2 linked regions of the Sporomusa termitida genome follow. The protein of the gene in region 2 interacts with the protein of the main gene of each other region in a pairwise test. Links are inferred from orthologs where the notes say so. Each region holds a gene or a part of one and is shown on either strand. Other genes may lie near its edges. The genes, in order: lpdA and pcrA.

Region 1 (7,040 bases), 1.3 Mb from region 2 along the record:
TTATTGTCCAGAGCCCCAATTTTTTTGGCTGCATTGAAGACCTGGCGGCTGGGACGGCGGCGGCTCATGCCCAGGGGGCCCTCATGATTGCCGCCGTTGATCCCATTTCGCTGGGGTTGCTGGAAGCGCCGGGAAAGCTGGGCGTGGATATTGTCGTGGGTGAAGGACAGAGTCTGGGAATTCCCCTGTCCTTCGGCGGTCCTTATCTGGGTTTTTTCGCTACAACGGAAAAGCTAATGCGCAAAATCCCCGGCCGGATTGTGGGCCAGACCGTGGATCAGGAGGGCAACCGGGGCTTTGTGCTTACCCTGCAGGCCCGGGAACAGCATATCCGCCGGGAAAAAGCCACCTCCAACATCTGCTCCAATGAAGCCTTATGCGCTTTAGCTGCCGCTGTGTACTTAAACACTATGGGCAAAGAGGGCTTGCCGCAGATAGCATCCCTGTCGCTGCAAAAAGCGCATTACGCCTATACGCAGCTGACCGGGATCAAAGGGGTTGAACCGGTGTTCGGCGCACCTTTCTTTAAAGAGTTCGCCGTTCGCCTGCCGCAACCGGTTGCCGCAGTGAATAAACAGCTGTTGGCCGCCAACATCATCGGCGGCCTTGATTTGGGCAACTATTATCCGGAACTAACAGGCTGCACCCTGCTGTGTGTGACGGAAAGCCGGTCACGCCAGGAGATTGACCTGCTGGCAGCCAGACTGGGGGCAATCGTATGAGTAATAGAAAATCCACCGCTTTGATCTTTGAAATCAGCAAAACCGGCCGCCGGGCGATTGATCTGCCTGACAGTGACGTGCCGCCGGCAGCGGCTGCGGATGTAATTCCCGCCCGGTTTCTGAGAAAAACCCCGGCAGCATTGCCGGAAGTCAGTCAGCAGGACCTTGTGCGCCATTATACAGGTCTGTCCAGGCGCAACTTCGGGGTAGATTCGGGCTTTTATCCCTTAGGCTCCTGCACGATGAAATACAACCCGAAAATAAACGAGGATGTCTGCCGGCTGCCGGGCTTTGCCGCCATCCATCCGCTGCAGGCCGCAGAAACCGTACAGGGGGCGCTGGAACTGCTCGGGAATATGGAAGAATATCTGGCTGAGATTGCCGGTATGGATGCCGTTACCACCCAGCCGGTGGCCGGCGCCCAGGGGGAACTGACAGGCCTTAAGCTTATCCGGGCTTACCACCGGCACCGGGGGGAAAACCGGACCAAGGTGATTGTGCCGGACTCGGCCCATGGCACCAATCCCGCGTCAGCGGCGGTGGCCGGCCTGGAAATTGTGGAAATAAAGTCCAATGCCGACGGCTCTGTCAATCTGGAGGCTCTGCAAGCGGCCGTGGGTCCTGATACAGCGGCCCTGATGCTGACAAATCCCAGTACGCTGGGCTTGTTTGAGATCAATATCCGGGAGATTGCCCGGATCGTCCATGCTGCGGGCGGGCTGCTGTATTATGACGGCGCCAACGCCAATGCCATTATGGGCATTACCCGCCCCGGCGATATGGGCTTTGACGTCGTTCATTTAAATCTTCATAAGACCTTTAGCACGCCCCATGGCGGCGGCGGCCCCGGGTCCGGGCCGGTAGGCGTCAAACAGGCCCTGATTCCCTTTCTGCCGGTGCCGGTTATTGTCCGCGAGGCCGGGACCTTCCGCCTGGATGAGGACCGGCCGCTGTCGATTGGCCGGATGCATTCCTTCTATGGCAATTTCGGCGTGGTTGTCCGGGCTTATGCCTATATCCGGGCGATGGGGCCGGCCGGGCTGAAACAGGCCAGCGAGGACGCGGTATTGAATGCCAACTATGTCCTCAGTCAGCTAAAAGAGGACTTCTATGCCCCCTTTGCCCAGCCGTGCAAGCATGAATGCATTATAACGTCCCGGAAACAGAGAGCCTATGGCATCCACACCCTGGATATTGCCAAACGGCTGCTGGACTACGGCTATCATCCGCCGACGGTCTATTTCCCGCTGATTGTGGAGGAGGCGATCATGATTGAGCCTACCGAAACGGAAAGCAAGGAGACCCTGGACGGCTTTATCGCCGCCATGCGGCGGATTGCCCGGGATGCCCGGGAGGATGCCGGCCTGATTACCGGCGCGCCCCGGTCAACGGTGGTAGGCCGTCTGGACGAGGCCGCGGCAGCCCGGAAACCGGTTGTAAAATGGAAGGGCTAGGCCGGCTGCCGGACCGCAGCAGCATTTGTTTTGCTTATCCGCACAAAACCAGACCGGTTAGTGTGACAGGACCTAGCTGTGAGCTGAATTGCGCTCACTGCGGGGGACACTACCTGCAGCATATGCAGCCCCTGGCAGCAGCAGTTGCCGCCGATGACAGCCCCAGCTGGCTGGTCAGCGGCGGTTGCCGGGCCGACGGTTCAGTCCCGGTGGGGGAGCACCTTGCGCAACTGGCGGCAGTTAAAAGCGGGCGGCGGTATAATATGCATGTCGGCCTGGTGGGAGAGGCGGAAATTGAGCAACTGGCGGCCGTAGCTGACTGCGTGTCCTTTGATTTTGTCAGTGATGATCCCACCATCCGGGAAGTGTTCGGCAACGGCCGCCAGGCGGCGGATTATATCGCCTGCTACCAGTCCCTGCGCCGCAGGGTCCGGGTGATGCCCCATATCTGCGCCGGCCTCAAGGGCGGCCAGATCAGCGGCGAGTACCGGGCGTTAGAAATTTTACAGGCCTTAGGGGCCGAAGCGTTAACCTTTATCATTTTTATGCCGACCCGGGGGACCCGGTTTGGCGACCGTAAGCCCCCCGATATTACCGAGGTTGCCCGGCTGCTGACCCATGCCCGGCTCAATTTTCCCGCTATCCCCCTGCATCTGGGTTGCATGCGCCCCGGCGGGCGGTACCGGGAGGAAATTGACAAGTGGGCTGTCCGCATCGGCTTTGACACTGTCGTCAATCCGGCCCCGGCGGCTGTGGCTCTGGCTAATAAACTTGGCCTGACAATTTCCCGGGGAGAGGAGTGCTGTGTACTGTGAATCTGTGGAAACTGTCGGCAGGTACGGCCTGTGTGGTCGGCAAAAAACATGTCAGGACTGATGTGCTGCCAACGACTGCTTATATTATGCTGGGGGCCAAATGCCGCCATAACTGCCGCTTTTGTGCGCAAGCCCGCAGCAGTGCGGCCCGGGCCGATCTGCTGTCACGGGTTACCTGGCCCGAGCTGGACGGAACTGAGGCTGTTCAGGCTATTAGTGCCGCCTTTCAGGCCGGAAACCTGAAACGGGCCTGTCTGCAGGTCGTCCATAGCGAAGCCAGCTGGCCAACGAGTGTCAGGGCGGTGGAGGCTTTAGCACAGGCCAGCGATATTCCGGTCTGCGTCGCCAGTGCCATTGACACGGTGGAGCAGGCCCGGGAACTTGTCAGCCGGGGCGCAGAGCGTATTTGCATCGCTCTGGACGCGGCCACGCCGGCCATCTTTCACCAGGTGAAGGATGGCCACTGGCAGCGGCGCTGGGAGCTGTTGCACCAGGTGGCCGCAGAACTGCCCGGACGGGCCAGTACTCATCTCATCGTTGGTCTGGGCGAAACTGAGGAGGAAATGATAAAGACTATAGAACAATGTGTCAATAAAGGAATTGCGGTTGGCCTGTTTGCCTTTACGCCTGTACGGGGGACCGCCTGGGCGGAGCGGCGGCCGCCGGCCATCGGTCAATACCGGCGGGTGCAGATTGCTCATTTCCTGTTGCAATCAGGCTGCAGTCCGGACGTTTTCCGGTATCGGCAGGGGACTTTAACCGGAATTAACCTGCCGCTGGGAGAATTAAAGCAGCTGCTGAGCGCGGGGACGGCTTTTGAAACCAGCGGTTGTCCGGACTGCAACCGGCCGTATTACAACGAACGGCCGGGAGGGAGCATGTACAACTATCCCCGGCGGTTAAGCAGGACCGAGGCGGAGCAGGCCATGAAAGAGAGCGGCATTGTGGCTGGATTGGCCGGGGCGGCGAGGTGACGGGACGGTGAGATGGCGGGTTATTAACAGCGGGATTGGAACGGCAGCCCGGAATATGGCGGTGGATGAGGCTATCCTGCACGCCCATGCCAGCGGCGCTGTACCGCCGACAGTCCGGTTTTATGGCTGGCAGCCGGCCGCTATGAGCATCGGTTATTTTCAAAAAGCGGCCGCCGAAGTCGATTTAGAGAAATGCCGCCAGGCGGGAATCGATGTTGTCCGCAGGCTTACCGGCGGCCGGGCGGTTCTCCATGCGGCGGAACTAACCTACAGTGTGGTGGTGCGGGCCGACGCCCCGCAGATTCCGGCAACCATTACCGCCTCTTATCACTATTTTAGTGGCGGTTTGCTGGCCGGGCTGAGCGCGCTGGGCATCGATGCCGCGATGAGTATGCCCAAGGCTGCCTACAGTCAGGCCGGCACCAGGCGCCGGTCCGCCTCGGCGGCATGTTTCGATGCCCCCTCGCACTATGAGCTGACGGCCCGGGGGCGTAAGCTGGCAGGCAGCGCCCAGGTGCGTAAAGACGGGGTCATTCTGCAGCATGGCTCGATTTTGCTGGCGTTTCAGCCTGAGCAGGTTGCAGCTTTACTTAATCTTCCGTCACCGGAGGAGCAGCGTTCGGTGGCGGCAATGCTGGCCAAACGGGCCATATCGGTGCAGGAAATTCTGGGCCGGGAGGTGAGCTGGGAGTCGGTTCGCCGGACAATGAGCGCCGCTTTTGGTGCGGCGCTGGGGCTTGAACTGGAGCCCGGCCGGCTGAGTGAGCAGGAGCAGGCCACGGCTGCTGAACTTGTCAGGACAAAATACGGCTGTGACAGTTGGAATCTGTTGCGGTAGCTTCAAATACACAGGAGGGAATTGGCCCATGAACTATGATATCGCTGTTATTGGCGGCGGGCCGGGCGGATATGTGGCGGCGATCCGCGCCGCCCAACTGGGCGGCAAGGTACTTTTGGTGGAAAAAGAGTCTCTGGGCGGGGTATGCCTGAACCGGGGCTGCATACCCACCAAGACCTTATTAAAAAGTGCGGAAAAATGGGAAGACCTCAAGCGCAGCTCCGAGTTTGGCTTAACCGCAACGGGAATTGGTTTTGATTTCGGGGCAGTCATGGCCCGGAAAAATGCAGTGGTAGCCCAGCTCCGGGGCGGGATTGAGCAGCTGGTGCGCAGCCATGGGATCACCGTGGTGCAGGGTACTGCCATGCTGACAGGCCCCAGCCGGCTGGCGGTCAGCAACCCTGATACCGGCCGCAGGGAGAGTTATGAAGCCCGGCAGATCATTATCGCCACCGGCTCGCAGCCCGGCCCGGTGCCGGTGCCTGGCTGCGGGCTGCCGGCCGTGATTACCAGCGACGAACTGCTGGAACTGACCGAGATCCCGCCAAGCCTGCTGATCATTGGGGGCGGGGTTGTGGGCATTGAGTTTGCAACGCTTATGCGCTCTTTTGGCTGTGAAGTGACAATTGTGGAATTGCTGCCGGCTGTTTTGCCCGGTCTGGACAATGACCTGGTCAAGCGGCTGGGGATAATTTTGCGCAAACAGGGCATTAAAACCCTAGTTGGCGCCAGGGTAACGGCGATCGAGGCGGCGCCGGCCGGGGTGCTTGTTGCGGTTGATACCGGGAAAGGCAGGCAGCAATTGCCGGCCGGCAAGGTCCTGGTGGCCGCCGGCCGCCGGCCGGTGCTGGCGGATCTGGGGCTGGCAGCGGCCGGGGTTGTTTATGACCACGCGGGTATAACCGTTAATGCGCGCATGGAAACCAATGTCGCCGGTATCTATGCCATCGGCGATGTTACCGGCCGGAGCATGCTGGCCCATGTTGCCTCAGCCGAGGGCCTTGTGGCGGCGGAAAATGCGATGGGGGTCAGCTCGCTGATGGATTACCGTGCGGTTCCGGCCTGCATATTTACTACCCCGGAAATAGCGTCGGTAGGGTTGACCGAACAGGCGGCGCTGGCCGGCGGCGAGGCTTTTAAAATCAGCAAATTTAACTTTGCCGCTAACGGCAAAGCGGTATCGATGGCTGAACCGGATGGTCTGGTTAAAATCGTGGCTGCGGCCGGCACCGGCAAAATCCTGGGCATGCACATTCTTGGGGCCCATGCCAGTGATCTCATTATGGAGGGAGCGCTGGCCATCCGTAACAACCTGACCGCCCGGGACATTGCCCACACCATTCATCCCCATCCCACCTTGACCGAGGTCGTTATGGAGTGTGCCCACGGGATTGACGGCGATATGATTCATCAGCTTAAGCAGAAGCAGCGGCCGCCCCTGACATAACCCCCTATCATTGGTGAAAAAACGGACTCGTAAAACGAACTGGCAGGAATTTCTGCCTTAGTAGAGAAATAGCCATAACTGCTTATTTCATAATAAGCAGTTATGGCTATTTTCTTGCCTGATGTAACGGCAATATAAGATTCTGAGGATTTTTACCTTGACTGTTAGTGGCGGGACGGCGTGTAAATGAATCGTAAGTCCTATGGGCGTATTACCCCAAAAGTAGTATTTTAAATATAGTAACTTCTATTACGGAGAGGCCGGATTCAATTCATAGGCGAGGAGTGCTCATGTTAAGTACAGTACAGTCTATAGGAGCAACGATCTTGATGGCCGCGATCATCTGGTGCTTCTTGGTTCGCAAATGCCGCTGAGAAGGCAGCCGGTGGATCCTTGCAATACTTTTAGAAAGGTATGAGCCGATATGGCGAGTGTGGGCATAGATTTAGGAACAACCAATAGCCTGGTCGCTTACTGGCAAAATGGCGAAGCAGTGATAATCCCCAATGGTCTGGGGAAAAAGCTGACGCCATCAGTGATCAGCGTCGGTGATGAAGGCGAGATAGTGGTGGGTGAAATCGCCAGGGAACGGCTGCTTACCCATCCCCAGCTGTCGATTGCCGTGTTTAAACGGTTTATGGGGACAAACAAGACGTTTACACTGGGCCGGTATTCTTTTTTGCCGGAAGAATTAGCCGCTTTTGTTATCCGTTCATTAAAAGAAGATGCCGAGGTTTTTTTGAGACAAAGTATTGACGAAGCCATAGTCAGTGTTCCTGCGTACTTTAAC
Region 2 (15,937 bases):
GAGGCACTGTCACCGTCGACACCGTCATATAATTGCTCGAAGGTCAGGCTGGCAGTCAGGGTCAGCGGATATTGCTGGGCATACTTTTGTCCAAGATAGCCGCTGAGGATCAGCACGCCTTTGGTATGGCTTGTCCCGCTGGTTTTGGTCTCCCGCTCAATATTGATGATCCCGCTTTTGCCCAGATAGGTATTGGCGGTTATGCGGGAGGGTTTGCCAAACATATACTCACCGACCGACAGTACGGCCAACCCGTTGACCTGCCCTGTTTTTTCGCCGTCGGTGTCAATTAACAGCTGCCCTTCGGCGAACATCTCCTGCAGACGTTCTTCATATTTATTAGCCCGGTACCGTTTCTCTTCAATCGCTTTTCTTATATGGCCGGCAGTGACGATCCCACTGTTATCCAGTGTGGCCCAGACATCGGCTTCACACAGGATCTCAACAATATCATTAAACCTGGTTGTCAGCTTATTTTGTGATCCGGTCAGGCGGGAACTGTATTCCACAATCCGGGCAACGGCGGAGCGGTCGAAATGCTTAAGTTTCTCCCGGCAGACAGTTGAACTGATAAAACCGGCCAGTTTCTGAATATTGACAGGATTGTTCTCCATGATCACGTCAAAGTCGGCATGGGCCTTGAACAATTTGCGAAAATCCTCGTCATAGTTGTACAGCAGCTGATAAATATAGGGGTTGCCAATCAATACGACCTTGACGTTAATCGGGATGGGCTCCGGTTTCAGCGAGGCCATGGCCAGCACACCATATTGCTCGCCCAGGTTCTCAATTTGCAGCTTCTTGGTCTTAAGCACCCGTTTTAAGGCATCCCAGGCGCCAACATTTGTCAATACATCCCGGGCATTCAGGATTAAGTAACCGCCATTGGCTTTATGCAAAGCCCCGGGCTTAATCATTGTGTAGTCGGTGCTGACAACACCCATCCGGGTTTCGTATTCCGCCCGCCCCACCAGGTTATAGTAGGTGGGATTGATCTCAACGACAACCGGCGCCCCCTGCGGCTCCCGGTGTTCTACCAGCAGATTGACATTGTATTTATCCTTCGCATCCTGGGCCGGCCGCTTAAAAATAGCCAGAGGGTTATTATCCTCTTCCGGCTGGGGCTTAAATTCATTGATGTTTTTAGAAACATCCTGCCTGATTGCTTCCAGATAATCAACAACCGTTTTGTGGCCGTCATACTTTTCCTTAAGCTCGTCAATCAGATGGCCGGCAACAAACAGGCCGACTTTGCTGTCCAGCTGTTTCAGGTCTTCCCGGGTCCCCCGCTCCAGCAGTTGAATCCGGCGTACGACCTCCATGCCTTTTTCGTGGACAGCAAACAAATTCTTCTCAATGGCTTCCCGCTGTTCCTTCTCCAATTTCTGAAAATCCTCCGGTGCCAGCGCCTTGCCGTCCACCATCGGCAGGCCGACAAAGCCGGTTGAACTCCATTGCGGGGAAATGCCCTGCGATTCGGCATACTGGGTAAACTCTTCCACCATCACCGAGCGCTGTTCCTGATACTGCTTTAACAAACCGGCTTTAGCCTGCTCATAGTCTTCGCTGCTAAATACTTTCGGAATATCGGTTTTCAGATTCTCAATAAGCTCCTGCATATCTTGCTTGAAAACCTGGCCGATGCCGGCCGGCAGTGCCAGGGCAATCGGCTGGCCGGGGCTTTCCAGATTATTCACATAACACCAGTCGTAGGGAAGCTCCTGTTGGCTGGCCACTTTCTTAACTGCCGATTCGGCATACGTAATCTTACCGGTGCCGACTAACCCGGAGATAAAAATATTATAGCCGGGGTTTTTGGTAAACAAACCAAACTCAACGGCTTTTACCGCCCGTTCCTGTCCAATCATGACCTCCAGCGGTGATACGGTCTCGGTTGTCGTAAAGTCAAACACGCTGTCATCACAGTTAAAGCGGAGTTTTTCGACCGGCAATTCCTGACTTATAGCCATGAAAATAAGTCCTCCCTTTGTTTTCATTAACCCAGGCATTGGCACCGCAGACCCGCTTAGTGATACTTACTGCTGAACGCGGCCCTACAGATTGTTCGGACTTCCATTGGCAGGCGAAGCAACATACATTGGCAGCACTGCGAAAAAATTGTTGTATGCAAAATTTACCACATAATATCTTCTAGCGGCTGCCGGCAAAATCCTGCTACAGGAGCGACATACCCATATACATCATGACTATTTTACTGGTATTGATGAACGAATGGGCCGTAATGGCAGTGAGCAGCGACCCTGTCCAAAAATACAGCAGGGCGAACCCAATACCAACGATAATCATCTCCACAAGCCAATACGCATTAAAATGAAACAGGGCAAAAATTGCGGCACTGAGCAGAGCGCCGCCCCACAGGCCCCATCTATCTTTCAGCGGCAGAAAGGTAAACAGGCGGTAAAGAACCTCTTCCGTAACCGGTGCCGCAATACCGGCCAGAAACAAAGGCATGATAAGCTGCTGCCAGGACATGGCGGCCTGCACCTCGGCGACAATCGGATGCTGAGCCGGCGCCACCAGCAGCGTGGTGGTGTACACACGTTCACTGTACAGACTGATCAATAATAAAACCAGTCCGCCAGCCAGACCTTGCCCAACATTGCGCCCCCAGTTGCGGAACGAAAGCCCCAGCTTAGCCGGGTCGCCCCTGGTATCGCGGACCTTCCACAACACTAACGCCACTATAATCAGGCGGTCGGTCAGTTCGATTACCCAGGGACTTGCCGTAAAAAAAAGCGGATATACCAGCCGCACGATAAGTATGCCGGTTGCCAGGCGCAGAACATGAACAGCGAATACGGCCCGTAAATCCCAGGTAGCTTTCAGCATGATAATAACCTCATTTTTTTTCGGCGTTATCAATACTACCATTATGCGCGGTCAGACAGGCTTTCATGCAAAAAACAAGACGCGGTAAACCGCGCCCTGCCTGGCAATTTATGCTTAAATTACATGTTAGCCAGCCGATCTTTTAACAGTTTGTTGACAAGCTCAGGATTGGCGCGGCCCTTACTTTGCTTCATAACCTGGCCAACCAAAAAGCCAATCGCTTTTTCTTTGCCGGCTTTAAAATCAGCTACCGACTGCGGATTGGCGGCAATAACACCGTTAACAATGGCCACAATCGCACCTTCGTCACTGATTTGCACAAGCCCCTGCTCTTTGACAATGACCGCCGCGTCCTTGCCACTGTCCCACATGCCTTCAAACACCGTTTTGGCAATCTTGCCGGAAATAGTGCCTTTGGTAATCAAGGCAATCAAACCGGCTAACTGGGCAGGCGCAACCGGACAAGCGGCCGCCGTCTTGCCGGCGGCATTAAGATGCCTGGCTACATCGCCCATTAGCCAGTTGGCTGCCGCCTTGGCATCGGCACCGGCCTTAACGGCAGCATCATAATAATCAGCCATGACCCGGCTGGCGGTGATGGTCTCGGCATCATACGCCGATAGGCCATACTCACTCATCAGCCTGGCTTGGCGGGCGTCAGGCAATTCCGGCAGGCCGGCCCGGATATTCTCGACCCAGGCTGGATCGACGACGATCGGCACCAGCTCCGGTTCCGGGAAATAGCGATAATCATGGGCCTGTTCTTTATTGCGCATTGAGAGGGTTATACCCTTGCTTTCATCCCAGGAACGGGTCTCCTGGACTACGCGGCCGCCTTCTGAGAGCAGCTCGGTCTGTCGTTCCACCTCATATTCGAGGCCCCGCTGCACAGACCGGAACGAGTTCAGGTTCTTGAGCTCGGCCTTGGTGCCAAAAGGCTCGGCACCGGCCGGCCGCAGCGAGATGTTGGCATCACAGCGCAGGCTGCCTTCCTCCATCTTGCAGTCCGAGACATCAATATACTGCAGGATGGCCTTCATTTTCTCCAGATAGGCCTTGGCTTCCTCCGGGGAGCGCAGGTCCGGTTCGGAGACAATCTCGATCAGCGGCACGCCGGTACGGTTATAGTCAACCAGGGCATATTCGCTGTTGCTGATCGTGCCTGAATGGACCAGCTTGCCGGCATCTTCCTCCATATGGACCCGGGTAATGCCGATGCGTTTGGTCTCGCCATTGACCTCGATGTCCAGATAGCCGTTGACGGCAATCGGCAGATCATACTGTGAGGTCTGATAATTCTTGGGCAGATCCGGGTAATAGTAGTTTTTGCGGTCAAATTTACTAAACGGCAGGATCTGGCAATTAAGCGCCAAACCGGCCCGGACGGCAAACTCCACCACCTTTTCGTTAATTACCGGCAGTACCCCCGGCAGACCCAGGCAAACAGGGCACACATTGGTATTCTGGTCGGCCCCGAAGCGGGTGCTGCACCCGCAAAATATTTTCGATTGGGTTTTTAGCTCGGAATGGACTTCCAGTCCAATGACTGTTTCATATTTCATGGCGTTAAACCTCCCCCAGCGGCGCAAAACGCGTATGGTAATCATTAGCCTGTTCCAAGGTGTAAGCCGCCTGGATAATTGCAGCTTCAGCCAGCGGTTTGCCGATAATCTGCAGGCCGACAGGCAGGCCGTGAACAAAACCGCACGGGATGGATATCCCGGGCAGACCGGCCAGGTTAACCGGGATGGTGAAGATATCCTGCAGGTACATTGCCAGGGGGTCGCTGAGTTCGCCAATTTTAAAGGCCGTAGTCGGCGCCGTCGGCGTAACCAGTACATCAACCTCGGCAAAGGCCTGGTCAAAGTCCTGTTTGACCAGGGTCCGGACCTGCAGGGCCTTCAAATAATAGGCATCATAATAACCGGAGCTGAGGGCATAGGTGCCCAGCATAATGCGGCGCTTTACCTCCGGCCCAAAGCCTTCACTGCGGGTTTTCTTATACATGTCGATAATATCAGTGCCTGGCGCCCGGTGGCCAAAGCCCACGCCGTCATACCGGGCCAGATTGGAGCTGGCCTCAGCCGGGGCCAGCAGGTAATAGGCCGGCAGGGCATACTCGGTGTGCGGCAGGGACACTTCTTTAACCTCAGCGCCCATGGCGATCAGCTGATCAACCGCTTTTTTGATAGTGGTTGCAACCTCCGGCTGAATACCGGTGCCGAAATACTCTTTAGGCAGGCCGACCCGGAGACCTTTAACATTATTCACAAGCGCCCGGGTATAATCGGGGGCGTCGATATTAATGGCAGTCGAGTCCTTGGCATCATAACCGGCAATGGCATTAAGCACCAGGGCGCAGTCGGTAACATCCCGGGTAATCGGGCCGATTTGATCCAGCGACGAGGCATAAGCCACCAAACCGTAGCGGGAAACCCGGCCATAGGTTGGCTTCAGGCCGACATTGCCGCAATAGGCGGCAGGCTGGCGAATGGAACCGCCCGTATCCGAGCCCAGAGCCCACACCGCTTCGCCGGCGGCCACCGCCGCGGCCGAGCCGCCGCTGGAGCCACCGGGAACCCGGTCGGTATCCCAGGGGTTGCGGGAAACAAAAAAGCCCGAGTTTTCCGTGGAGCCACCCATGGCAAACTCATCGCAGTTGGCCTTGCCGGTGACAACAGCCCCCTGGGCGGCCAGCTTGTCTACGACCGTGGCATCATAAGGAGGAACGAAATTGGCCAGAATTTTGGAAGCACAGGTCGTTCTGGTCCCGCGGGTGCAGATATTGTCTTTAATGGCACCGGGGATGCCGGCCAGCGGCGCGATCGCCTCGCCCCGCCCGATTTTGGCGTCGACGGCAGCAGCCTGAGCCAGCGCCTGCTCTCTGGTCTCGGTTATGTAAGAACGTATGGTAGGCTCAACCTCATCGGTTCTGGCCAAGCTGCTCTGCGCCAGCTCCACGGCCGATATTTCTTTTTTTACCAGCATAGAATGCAGGGCATGTGCTGTCTGTTTAAACAATTTCACTGTTCTGACCTCCAATCCTTACCCTTCCATGATCTTCGGCACCTTAAAGTAGCCGTCCTCGGCCTCCGGTGCATTGGCCAAGGCCAGTGCCTGCGGCAATGAAGGCTTGACCGCATCCGGACGCATGACATTTTGCAGCGGCAGCACATGGGCTGTCGGCTCAACGCCATCGGTATCAAGCTTATTTAAGATATCTGCATATTCTAAGATAGCGTTAAGCTGTACGGCATAGGCGTCCAGTTCCTCAGGTGCCATCTCCAGCCGGGATAAGAGGGCTACATTTTCAACAGCTTGGCGGTCAATTTTCATAAAATCCCCTTCCTCAAGGCAAAACGTGCCAATATTTTCAATAACAGATATTATATCATGCCTGCGGCTTTTGTACCAGCATCCGGAACTGTTCTTCGTCCAGAACCGTAATTCCCAGTGCCTGCGCTTTGTCAAGCTTGCTGCCGGCCTCGGTACCGGCAACAACGTAACTGGTCTTTTTGCTGACAGCCGCCGACACCTTGCCGCCGCAGGCGGTAATAAGCTCTTCGGCTTCTTTACGGGCCATCGACAGCGTACCGGTCAGGACAAAAGTTTTACCGGCCAGTTCCTGGCTTACCGCCTGCGTCTCTTCCGTCAGTTTAATGCCGGCGGCTTTAAGTTTTTCAATATAAGCCAAATTGACAGGATCAGCAAAATAACTGGCCGCACTTTCAGCAATTTTGGGACCAATCTCGTCGATTGTCAGCAGTTCTTCCGCACTGGCTGCCGCCAGCCTGTCAATGTCGCCGTACCGCCGGGCCAGGATTGCCGAGGCCTTAGCCCCGACATGCCTGATGCCAAGGGCAAAGAGGGCGCGGGCTAAACCGGCCTTTTTACTGGCCTCAATGGCGGTCACCAGATTTTGGGCCGATTTTTCCCCCATCCGGTCCAGAGCGGCCAAAGCTGCAGGCTGCAGGCGGTACAGATCGGCGGCATCCCGTACCAGCCCCGCGGCCAGCAGGCTGGCAATGACCGCCGGCCCCAAACCGTCGATATTCATGGCATCCCGGGAAACAAAGTGAATCAGCCCCTCCCGCAGCAGGGCCGGACAGCGGGAATTGACACATTTATGGGCCACCTCGCCGGCTTCACGCTCAACCGGCTGGTCGCATTCCGGACAGACAGACGGCATAACAAAGGGTAATTCACTGCCTGTCCGGCGGTTAGTCACAACTGCTATCACCTCGGGAATAATCTCGCCGGCTTTATGGACAACCACCGTATCACCGATGCGGATGTCTTTTTCTGCAATATAATCGGCATTGTGGAGCGTAGCCCGGCTGACAGTGCTGCCGGCCAGCCGCACCGGCCGCAAAACCGCGGTTGGCGTCAGGGCCCCGGTACGGCCGACCCGGACAAAGATATCTTCCACAACCGTGGTGGCCTGCTCGGCCGGGAATTTATAGGCAATGGCCCAGCGCGGGTCCTTGGCCGTGGACCCCAGGACGCGCTGGCTGGCGAGGCTGTTGACCTTAATCACCAGGCCGTCAATGTCGTAGGGCAGGTCAATCCGCTTTTCGGACCAGCTTTCGCAATAGGCGGCAACATCGTCAATATTAGTAAACAGCCGGTAATGAGGATTGATTTTAAAGCCCAGGGACTGCAGCTTTGCCAGCATGGCCGCATGGGTTGCCACTCCCAGCCCCTCTTCGGTCCCCAAACCGTGCATAAAGATATCCAGCGCCCGCTCAGCCGTGATTTTCGGGTCAAGCTGGCGGATGGAGCCGGCGGCTGCATTCCGGGGGTTAGCCATCAGGGCTTCACCGGCAGTTTCCCGGAGCTGATTGAGACGGTCAAACTCACGTCTGGGTAAAAATACCTCGCCCCGCACCTCCAACAGCGGCGGCATCCTGCCGGCAGCATGCAAAACCAGCGGCACCGACCGGATGGTGCGGATATTTGTTGTTACATCCTCGCCATAGGTGCCATCGCCCCTGGTAGCCCCCCGGGCTAACCTGCCATTCTCATACACCAGATTCATGGCCAAACCATCTATCTTAAGTTCAACAACATATTCCACCTCATCACTGTCAAGCCCGCTTCTGACCCGGGCATCGAAGCTTTTAAGCTCGTCCGCGGAAAAAGCATTGCCCAGACTAAACATCGGGGTCAGGTGGGCAACCCGTTCAAAGCCGCCGGCCGGCGCCCCGCCCACCCGCTGACTTGGTGAATCAGGCGTTATGAGGGAAGGGTAAGCGGTCTCAATGTCAATAAGCTGCCTGAGCAGACGGTCGTATTCGGCATCACTGAGTTCAGGGCTGTCAAGTACATAATAACGGTGACTGTGATAGTGAATCGTCTTTTTTAATTCCTCAATGGCTTGCGCTGCAGCCGCCAGGCTGGCCGGTATCTCTGTCTTCACATTGTTAACCCCCGCAAAGAGTATATTACAGCCTGCTGATTGGTGCCATTTGGGCCAGCAGTTTTTTTATGCCTTCATTAGGAAACGCAATACTAAGCTGCAGGCTGCTGCCGCTGCCGGTGACGGCAACAACCGTGCCTGTGCCCCACTTGGCATGATAGACCTTTTCCCCCGGCTTCCAGTCGGTATTGACAGGTTGAGCCCCAGACTGAACCTGGTCCTTGAGCAAAATCAGCTCCGGTTTGGGCATCGCCCGGGACGGCATCACGGTTGCGGCGGCCGGGCGGCCGGGCACAGGGGCTAAATAGCCGGGGCGCCGGGGCGCATACCGTTCAATCAGCGCCGGTGGAATCTCATCCAAAAAGCGGGAGGGCGCGTAGCATACCGAATTACCATAGATCATACGCTGTCTGGCATTGGAAACAAACAATTTGCGCTCCGCCCGGGTAATGCCGACATAACACAGCCGGCGTTCCTCCTCGACCTCCTGTTCATTCATCAGGGTGCGGACATGAGGGAAAATCCCCTCTTCCAAACCAGCCAGGAATACGGTGGGAAACTCCAGGCCCTTGGCCGAATGCAGGGTCATCAGCGTAACCTTGTCATCACCGGTTTCCGCTTTATCAGTATCTGTCAACAGGGCCACATGGCTCAGGAAATTTTCCAGGGTGTTATCCTCTTCATTTTCGGCAAATTTTTTGGCATCACTTTTGAGTTCTTTCAGGTTTTCAATCCGGGTCTCCGCCTGAGGGTCACTGTCGATTTCCAGCTCCGCCAGATACCCTGAATCGCGCATCACTTTTTCCAGCAGGTCGGCTACCGCCAGGGTATGCTGGCAGGCCATCAGGTTGAAAATCAGGGCAGCTAATGATTCCAGCTGATTTTTGGCCCGGGCGGTAAGGCCCGGAACCAGGTCAGGATTGGATACGGCATCAAACAGCGGCACCTCGTTGTGGGCCGCATAATCGGCCAGACGCCCAATGGTAGTGTCGCCAATGCCCCGGCGCGGCACATTGATGATGCGCAGCAGGCTGATGGCATCGGCCGGATTAAACACCAGCTTAACATAGGCCATGATATCTTTAATTTCCTTGCGGTCATAGAAGCGCAGCCCGCCCACCATCGTATAGGGGATCGCACCGTTGCGCAGGCCTTCCTCTATCGCCCGGGACTGGGCGTTAGTCCGGTACAGGATGGCAATATCCTTATAAGGTGTGCGGTATACCGTATTCAGCTTAATGATGGTATCGGCAATATGCCGGGCCTCGTCCCGCTCATCCATGGCCAGGTAATGAGTGATTGCATCACCGGCCTGATTATCGGTCCACAATGACTTGGCCTTGCGGTTGCAGTTGTTTTCGATAACCGCATTGGCAGCATCCAGAATCGTTTGCGTCGACCGGTAGTTTTGTTCCAGTTTGATGACCTTGGCATCAGGATAATCTTTTTCAAAATCCAGGATGTTTTGAATATCCGCTCCCCGCCAGGCATAAATGCTCTGATCAACATCGCCGACAACACACAGGTTGCGGTATTTGGCCGCCAGGGTCCGGGCCAGCAGATACTGGGCCCGGTTCGTGTCCTGATATTCGTCAATCAATATATAATGGAACTTATCCTGATATTTTTCCCGAACCATGGCATTATATTCCAGCAATTCAACCGACAGCATCAAAAGATCGTCAAAATCCAGGGCATTATGTACTTTTAGTTTGCTCTGATACAGCTTGTATACCTCAGCCACCTTGAGGTTATAGAAATTATCGGCCTGAGAGGTAAATTCCCGTACATCCTGCAGGGCATTTTTAGCATTCGAGATCGTAGCCTGGACACCGCCGGGGGTAAATTGCTTATCATCCAGATTCAGGTCCCGAATGCAGTTCTTGATAAGTGTCTGGGATTCGCTGGCATCATAAATAACAAAATTGCGGTTGTACCCGCCCAGGTTTTCAATCTCTATCCGCAGGAATTTGGCACAAAAGGCGTGAAATGTACTCAGCCAGATATCCCGGGCCGCCGGACCGACAAGGCTTGTTACCCGTTCCTTCATTTCCGCAGCGGCTTTGTTGGTGAAGGTGATAGCAAGAATATTGTAAGGCGCCACCCCCTGCGCCAGCAGGTTGGCAATCCGGCTCGTCAATACCTTGGTTTTGCCTGAACCGGCCCCGGCCATAATCAGGAGCGGTCCGTTGGTGTGGGCGACAGCGTCCTGCTGGGCCGGGTTCAGGCGGTCATAAATTTTATTCATAGCTTCCTCCCTCAATCAGAGTAGGGTAAACATATTTATTTTCTCCATCGCTTCCCTTTTTCCTGTCGCCGGGAAAGAAAAAAGAGCCTGTTGCCCAGACTCTCACGAATACTGCATTTACTCTCAATTTCAATAGGCCTGAATCAGCTTAACACCCTTTTGCAGCATGGCAATCCCTTTAGCCCCCAATACCTCAACGGCCCTGTCAACCTCGTGCTCGGCAACCTGAGCGGCCAGGCCTTCACAGGATGCGCTCAGTTCCCGCGGCACCGGGATTAATTCGGCCAGGATACCGTTCTCTCTTAAGATTTTTTTAGCCCGGAAGGCGTGATAGACGGACGGAAATGTAATGACACAACTGAGCATATATCTACCCTTTCTAAAACCGGCAACATCATTGACCGCTATTTGGCTATGTTAATAGTATATTCACCGCCGGCCCCGGCTCATTCAACATGAAGCTTCTGCGACCTGGCATATTTTATTATTTTTTCTTTAACTCCAGGCTCAGCCGCCAGGATGCGGACACTGCTGTCAGCCAGCGCGGCTTGGGTCCTGAGCAGCGGCAGGGGGCAGCTTAGACCCCGTACGTCAAGAGTATTCGCCACGGTTTATCAAACTCCTTTACCTGCCGGTACAAGTTTTTCCCTGAACAGGCAGCCAATGCCGGCAACTACGGCAATACCGGCTATGACGGCAATCTGCCCGTTGATGCCGACACCGGCCGCTGAACCGGCCGCATTAAGATTATGGGCTATACCGGCCCCGGCCAGCATGCCGAGCACGCAAAACATTGCATCCGTACTGCCCTCGCCGGACAGTATCAGCTGACGAAGCGGACAACCGCCGGCCAGCGTGGCTGCCAGACCGGTCAGGAACAGACCAAGAAAATTCCAGATATGCATGGTATGAGCCAGCGGCTGGTTCGCAAAGCCTAGCTTAAAGAACCCGAAATACAGGTTGCCGGCGAGGGCGGCGGCGAACATAACCCCGTAGATTTTAAGCAGCGATGTATCCCCGGCCAGCATAAAATCGCGAAAACCGCCACTCAGGCACATCCGGGTACGCCAGGCCAGGACACCACCGGCCAAACCGGCGACCAGGCTCAGTATGACTGGAGCATGCATAGAACCTGGCCCTTGGACACTGAAGTGCAAAAAACCCGCTTCCATACTTACGCCAATCAGCAGTATAAGGGCCGCTGCTGCCGCCAGATAACCGGTCACCCGGCTCCCGCCGGTATAGGTATAGGCTCGTCCCAGATTAAAACCGCGCTTCAGGAATAGGATCCCGGCCCCAATACCGGCAATAAAGCCGGCCAGGGCGGTGATGCCGTTGAGATCGCCGCCGGCCACCCGCAGGATGGCCCGCAGGGGACAGCCTAAAAACACCAGCGCCCCCAGCATCATCGCCATTCCCAGCACAAAGCGCACGAGCGGGCTGGAGCCGCCCCTGGCTCTGAACTCGCCGCCAGCGCGGGACAGACCAAAAGCGCCAAGGACGAACCCCAGAATCTCAGGCCGGGCATACTGCAGGGTGGCTGTGTTATGAAGCCCCACTGCACCGGCAATATCCCGCAACTGACAGGCGGCACAAAAACCATAATTGCCGGGATTACCAAACTTGACCAGCAACACCGCCCCGAGACCAAAAACTACGCCTGTGACAATAATCAACCAGTTCAATTCCCTCACCCCATATACAGAAAATTTTTAATACCACCATAAATATTATATATAAACAAATATATTCCTCCCCGGCCAGGCTTTAACAGGATAATTTATCCCTGCTTACGAATTATTAACACCATACTAAATTGTTGAGGTGAGCGCATGTCATATATCCAATCTTTAACTGTGTTTTCCTATGTTGCTGAAGAGGGAAGCTTTTCTGCTGCGGCCAAAAGGCTGGAACTCACTCAGCCCACAGTCTCCTTTCACATTGATAACCTGGAAAAAAGTTTTGGCTGCCCCTTGTTCTTCAGGACATCCAAAGGTGTTTCCTTAACCATATATGGCGAAAGACTGTATCAGACCACCCGGATAATAAATGACCTGACGACCGCTGCCCGCAAAGAAATTCAAGCCATGGCCCAGGGTTCGGCCGGCCGGATACTGCTTGGTGCCAGCACAATCCCCGCCGATTATATCCTCCCGCCGCTAATGGCTCAGTTCCTGAAAAGCAACCCCGGCCTGAGCATATCGCTCATAACCGGCGACAGTCATACCATCCTGGAAAAGTTTAGGCGGGGTGAATTCCCTATTGCTGTAGTCGGCACCAAGCCGGACGACAGCCTGATCAGCCAGCCGCTCTGGACGGACGAACTGTTGCTTGTCGCCCACCCAGACTATCAATCAGTGGCCGGCGCTAGCCCGATAAAAGACTGGGTCCTGACATTGCCGTTTATTTTACGAAAAAAATCATCAGGCACCATCAGCTCAGCCCTGGATGCCCTGGCCCGCTTTGGCATTAACCGGGACGAGCTTACTGTTGTTATGGAAGCCGGCAGCAATCAGGCGGTAAAAGCGGCTATCCTGAATAAAATCGGCGTAGGCTTTATCTCTTCGTGGGCGGTTGAGGCTGAGCTTATGTCCGGCCGGCTAATTTCCCTGCCGCTGCCGATACCGGTAATCGAGCGCCAGTTTTATGCGGTTTGCCGCCAGTCGCTGCTGCCGGCCTGTCTGGACCGATTTTGGCAGTATCTCATTGCGCAGAAATAACGGCCTGGTTCAGCGCCGTCGCTGCCGCAGCCAGCTGGTCTGAATGCCGATAAAAATTCAACCCCGCCAGTCAGCTGCTTCTATAAGCCTCTGCTTGCTAAAATATTATTATCCCTCTTTACTAGAACGTATGTTCTCGGGTATAATAAGAGCATGCAAGGAGCTGATGAATGTGGATGTGTTCGACAAACTGAAGATCTTAACCGATGCGGCAAAATATGATGTGGCGTGCACCTCAAGCGGCGTAAATAAAAAAGCCGCCGCCGGCGGTATCGGCAGTGCCGCCGCCTGTGGCATCTGCCACAGCTTTTCCGCCGATGGGCGCTGCATTTCCCTGTTCAAAGTGCTGCTGACCAATATCTGCATTTATGATTGTAAATACTGCGTTAACCGCCGCTCAAACGACACCCCGCGAACCATGTTTTCACCCCGGGAATTAGCTGAACTGACTATCAACTTTTACCGCCGCAATTATATTGAGGGCTTGTTTTTAAGCTCCGGCGTGCTGAAAAATCCGGACTACACCTGCGAACAGATCATAGAGACCTTGCGTATCCTGCGTGAGGAATACCGCTTTGCCGGTTATATTCATGCCAAGGCGATTCCCGGCGCCGACAGTGCCCTGATTACCCGTCTGGGCCTGCTGGCCGACCGGATGAGTGTGAATATCGAATTACCCTCGCAAAACAGTTTGCAGCTGCTGGCACCGGATAAGTCAAAGCATGCCATTTTTACCCCTATGGGTCATATTCAGAACCGGATCCGGGAGAACTCGCGGGATATAGTAAAGTACCGCCATGCACCCAAATTTGTTCCTGCCGGCCAAAGCACCCAGATGATTATCGGGGCTACGGCCGACACCGATTATCAGATTCTAAACCTGACGGAAAATCTGTACAAAAGATATCAATTGAAACGGGTTTTCTTCTCCGCCTATATGCCGGTAGCTGTGGACAGCCTCCTTCCCGCCCTGGATACAGCCCCGCCGCTGTGGCGCGAACACCGGCTTTATCAGGCCGACTGGCTGCTCAGGTTTTACGGGTTTGCTGCTGACGAACTGCTTGATCAGCAGCAGCAAAGTTTCAATCCCTATCTTGATCCTAAATGCAACTGGGCCCTTCACCATATGGATTCCTTCCCGGTGGAGGTTAACCGGGCTTCCTACCGTGACTTACTGCGGGTACCGGGCATCGGCGTAACCAGCGCCCAGCGGATAGTAACCGCCCGCCGTACAACCTCCCTCCATTTCGACAACCTGAAAAAGCTGGGGGTTGTCCTCAAACGGGCGCAGTATTTTATCACCTGCGCCGGCAAAACCGCCGACGGCATAAAAAACACCCCTAATGCCATGCTCCGCTCTTTGCTGTCGGCTAAAACACTGGAACTGTATCATTCCCAATTTGCCAGCCGGCCGGAACAGCTCTCGCTCTTTCACCAGCCGGCGCTGCGCCCCCTACCACAGGAGGCTAGCAACAATGCCGGCCGGGTCTGATCTGATTTACTGCTATGACGGCAGCTTTGACGGTTTATTGTGCTGTGTCTTTGAAAGTTACGAAAAAAAAGAAATTCCCGTTGATATCCTGGTAGCGGCTACAGCTCAGCCGCTGCTCTTTTCGACCAAAGAGATTCCAACTGACAGCCAAAAAGCCGGCCGGGTACTGGCCTCTATTCCCCAAAAACTGGGCCCGGCAGCGCTGGTCTTTATCCAACAGGCCTTTTTAACCTGCCTGGGGCAAAAAGAGCTGTATATCCTGCTCTTCCTGCGGCTTGGCTACCGCAACGGCCCGTCGGTGATGAATATGCTGACCGATAACGTGGTCGGCACACTTTGCAGGGCGGTAAAACATTTAGAGCGGGAAAGTCATTTGTTTAAAGGCTTCCTGCGTTTTTCCATTTTTAGCAACGTCCTGGTCGGTGAGATCGAACCCAAAAATTATGTACTGCCGCTGCTGACGCAGCATTTTTGTGAACGTTATCCGGAAGAACGCTTTTTAATCTATGATAAAACCCATGGCATGGGACTGGTATATCAGCCCTACCAGTCGGCCGTCATTCCCATCAGTTCGCTTGATCTGCCGGCAGCAGATGCCGAGGAACAACGGTTTCGTGAACTCTGGCAACTATTTTATGATACCATCGCGATTGAGGGGCGGTATAATCCAACCTGCCGCATGAGCCATATGCCCAAACGGTACTGGACGTACATGACGGAGTTTGGCAGCCGGCCTAAAGAGGCCCGGCCTAAGCTGCCTGACGCCGGCCGGACATTATTGCCCATTCCTGTACAGGAAAAATTGCCCTGATATTGTCTTTTTGCAAGTGTTTAAGCCCGGTTCCTGGCTTAACCGCCCGCCAAACCAAGTGAATGGAGTTGCCGCCATTGGCTGAGCAAGCCTGCCTGATCCTTGCGCTTACGCCGGCGGTGGGGCTTAAACCGGCTGCGTTTCTGGGGCTTTTAATCCCGGCCGGCGAGAGGCTGGAATACAGCGCGGGGCAACTAACTTTATTTGACTTTTATTAAGTGTTTATATATAATAATACCACCAAAAGCTAGTAATTATCTTCATTTATCTAGAGAATTTCTACATAAAATTAATACAATGAAATTATGTTATAACTTAGGAGGAATTACATGTTTAGTATTAAAGAATCTAATCTTCCGGGAATTGGCAAGAAATATCAAATGTTAACGCGCGGAGG

Evidence for each region.
Region 1: the proteins of pcrA (region 2) and lpdA interact in binary tests that used the Escherichia coli proteins (3 or more experiments, as listed by UniProt). The link is inferred for Sporomusa termitida from one-to-one orthologs.

Annotation. Positions count from the first base shown.
Region 1 is NZ_CP036259.1:4,227,163-4,234,202, reverse strand. The notes cover bases 4,215-7,040. They hold lpdA (dihydrolipoyl dehydrogenase), read left to right. Parts: upstream 4,215-4,831; coding sequence 4,832-6,250; downstream 6,251-7,040. Other genes in these bases: SPTER_RS19705 (molecular chaperone HscC), read left to right, coding at 6,675-7,040; SPTER_RS19715 (lipoate--protein ligase family protein), read left to right, coding at 4,215-4,803. Also shown: aminomethyl-transferring glycine dehydrogenase subunit GcvPA, read left to right, coding at 1-722; aminomethyl-transferring glycine dehydrogenase subunit GcvPB, read left to right, coding at 719-2,176; LipS1 family lipoyl synthase, read left to right, coding at 2,164-2,991; LipS2 family lipoyl synthase, read left to right, coding at 2,988-3,965; more of SPTER_RS19715, read left to right, coding at 3,973-4,214. UniProt on the Escherichia coli protein: Lipoamide dehydrogenase is a component of the glycine cleavage system as well as of the alpha-ketoacid dehydrogenase complexes.
Region 2 is NZ_CP036259.1:2,877,796-2,893,732, forward strand. Bases 7,907-10,851 are described here. They hold pcrA (DNA helicase PcrA), read right to left. Parts: upstream 10,518-10,851; coding sequence 8,295-10,517; downstream 7,907-8,294. Other genes in these bases: ligA (NAD-dependent DNA ligase LigA), read right to left, coding at 7,907-8,269; SPTER_RS13680 (putative Se/S carrier protein), read right to left, coding at 10,647-10,851. In the rest of the region: SPTER_RS13645 (Lon protease family protein), read right to left, coding at 1-1,970; SPTER_RS13650 (CPBP family intramembrane glutamic endopeptidase), read right to left, coding at 2,176-2,892; Asp-tRNA(Asn)/Glu-tRNA(Gln) amidotransferase subunit GatB, read right to left, coding at 2,970-4,412; Asp-tRNA(Asn)/Glu-tRNA(Gln) amidotransferase subunit GatA, read right to left, coding at 4,417-5,877; Asp-tRNA(Asn)/Glu-tRNA(Gln) amidotransferase subunit GatC, read right to left, coding at 5,896-6,186; more of ligA, read right to left, coding at 6,242-7,906; more of SPTER_RS13680, read right to left, coding at 10,852-10,883; SPTER_RS13685 (sulfurtransferase TusA family protein), read right to left, coding at 10,964-11,125; YedE family putative selenium transporter, read right to left, coding at 11,132-12,202; SPTER_RS13695 (LysR family transcriptional regulator), read left to right, coding at 12,350-13,237; SPTER_RS13700 (putative DNA modification/repair radical SAM protein), read left to right, coding at 13,410-14,729; SPTER_RS13705 (TIGR03915 family putative DNA repair protein), read left to right, coding at 14,713-15,540; SPTER_RS24795 (hypothetical protein), read left to right, coding at 15,618-15,758; SPTER_RS13710 (cation:proton antiporter regulatory subunit), read left to right, coding at 15,870-15,937. UniProt on the Escherichia coli protein: A helicase with DNA-dependent ATPase activity. Unwinds DNA duplexes with 3'-5' polarity. Translocates on single-stranded DNA with 3'-5' polarity. Initiates unwinding more efficiently from a nicked substrate than double-stranded DNA.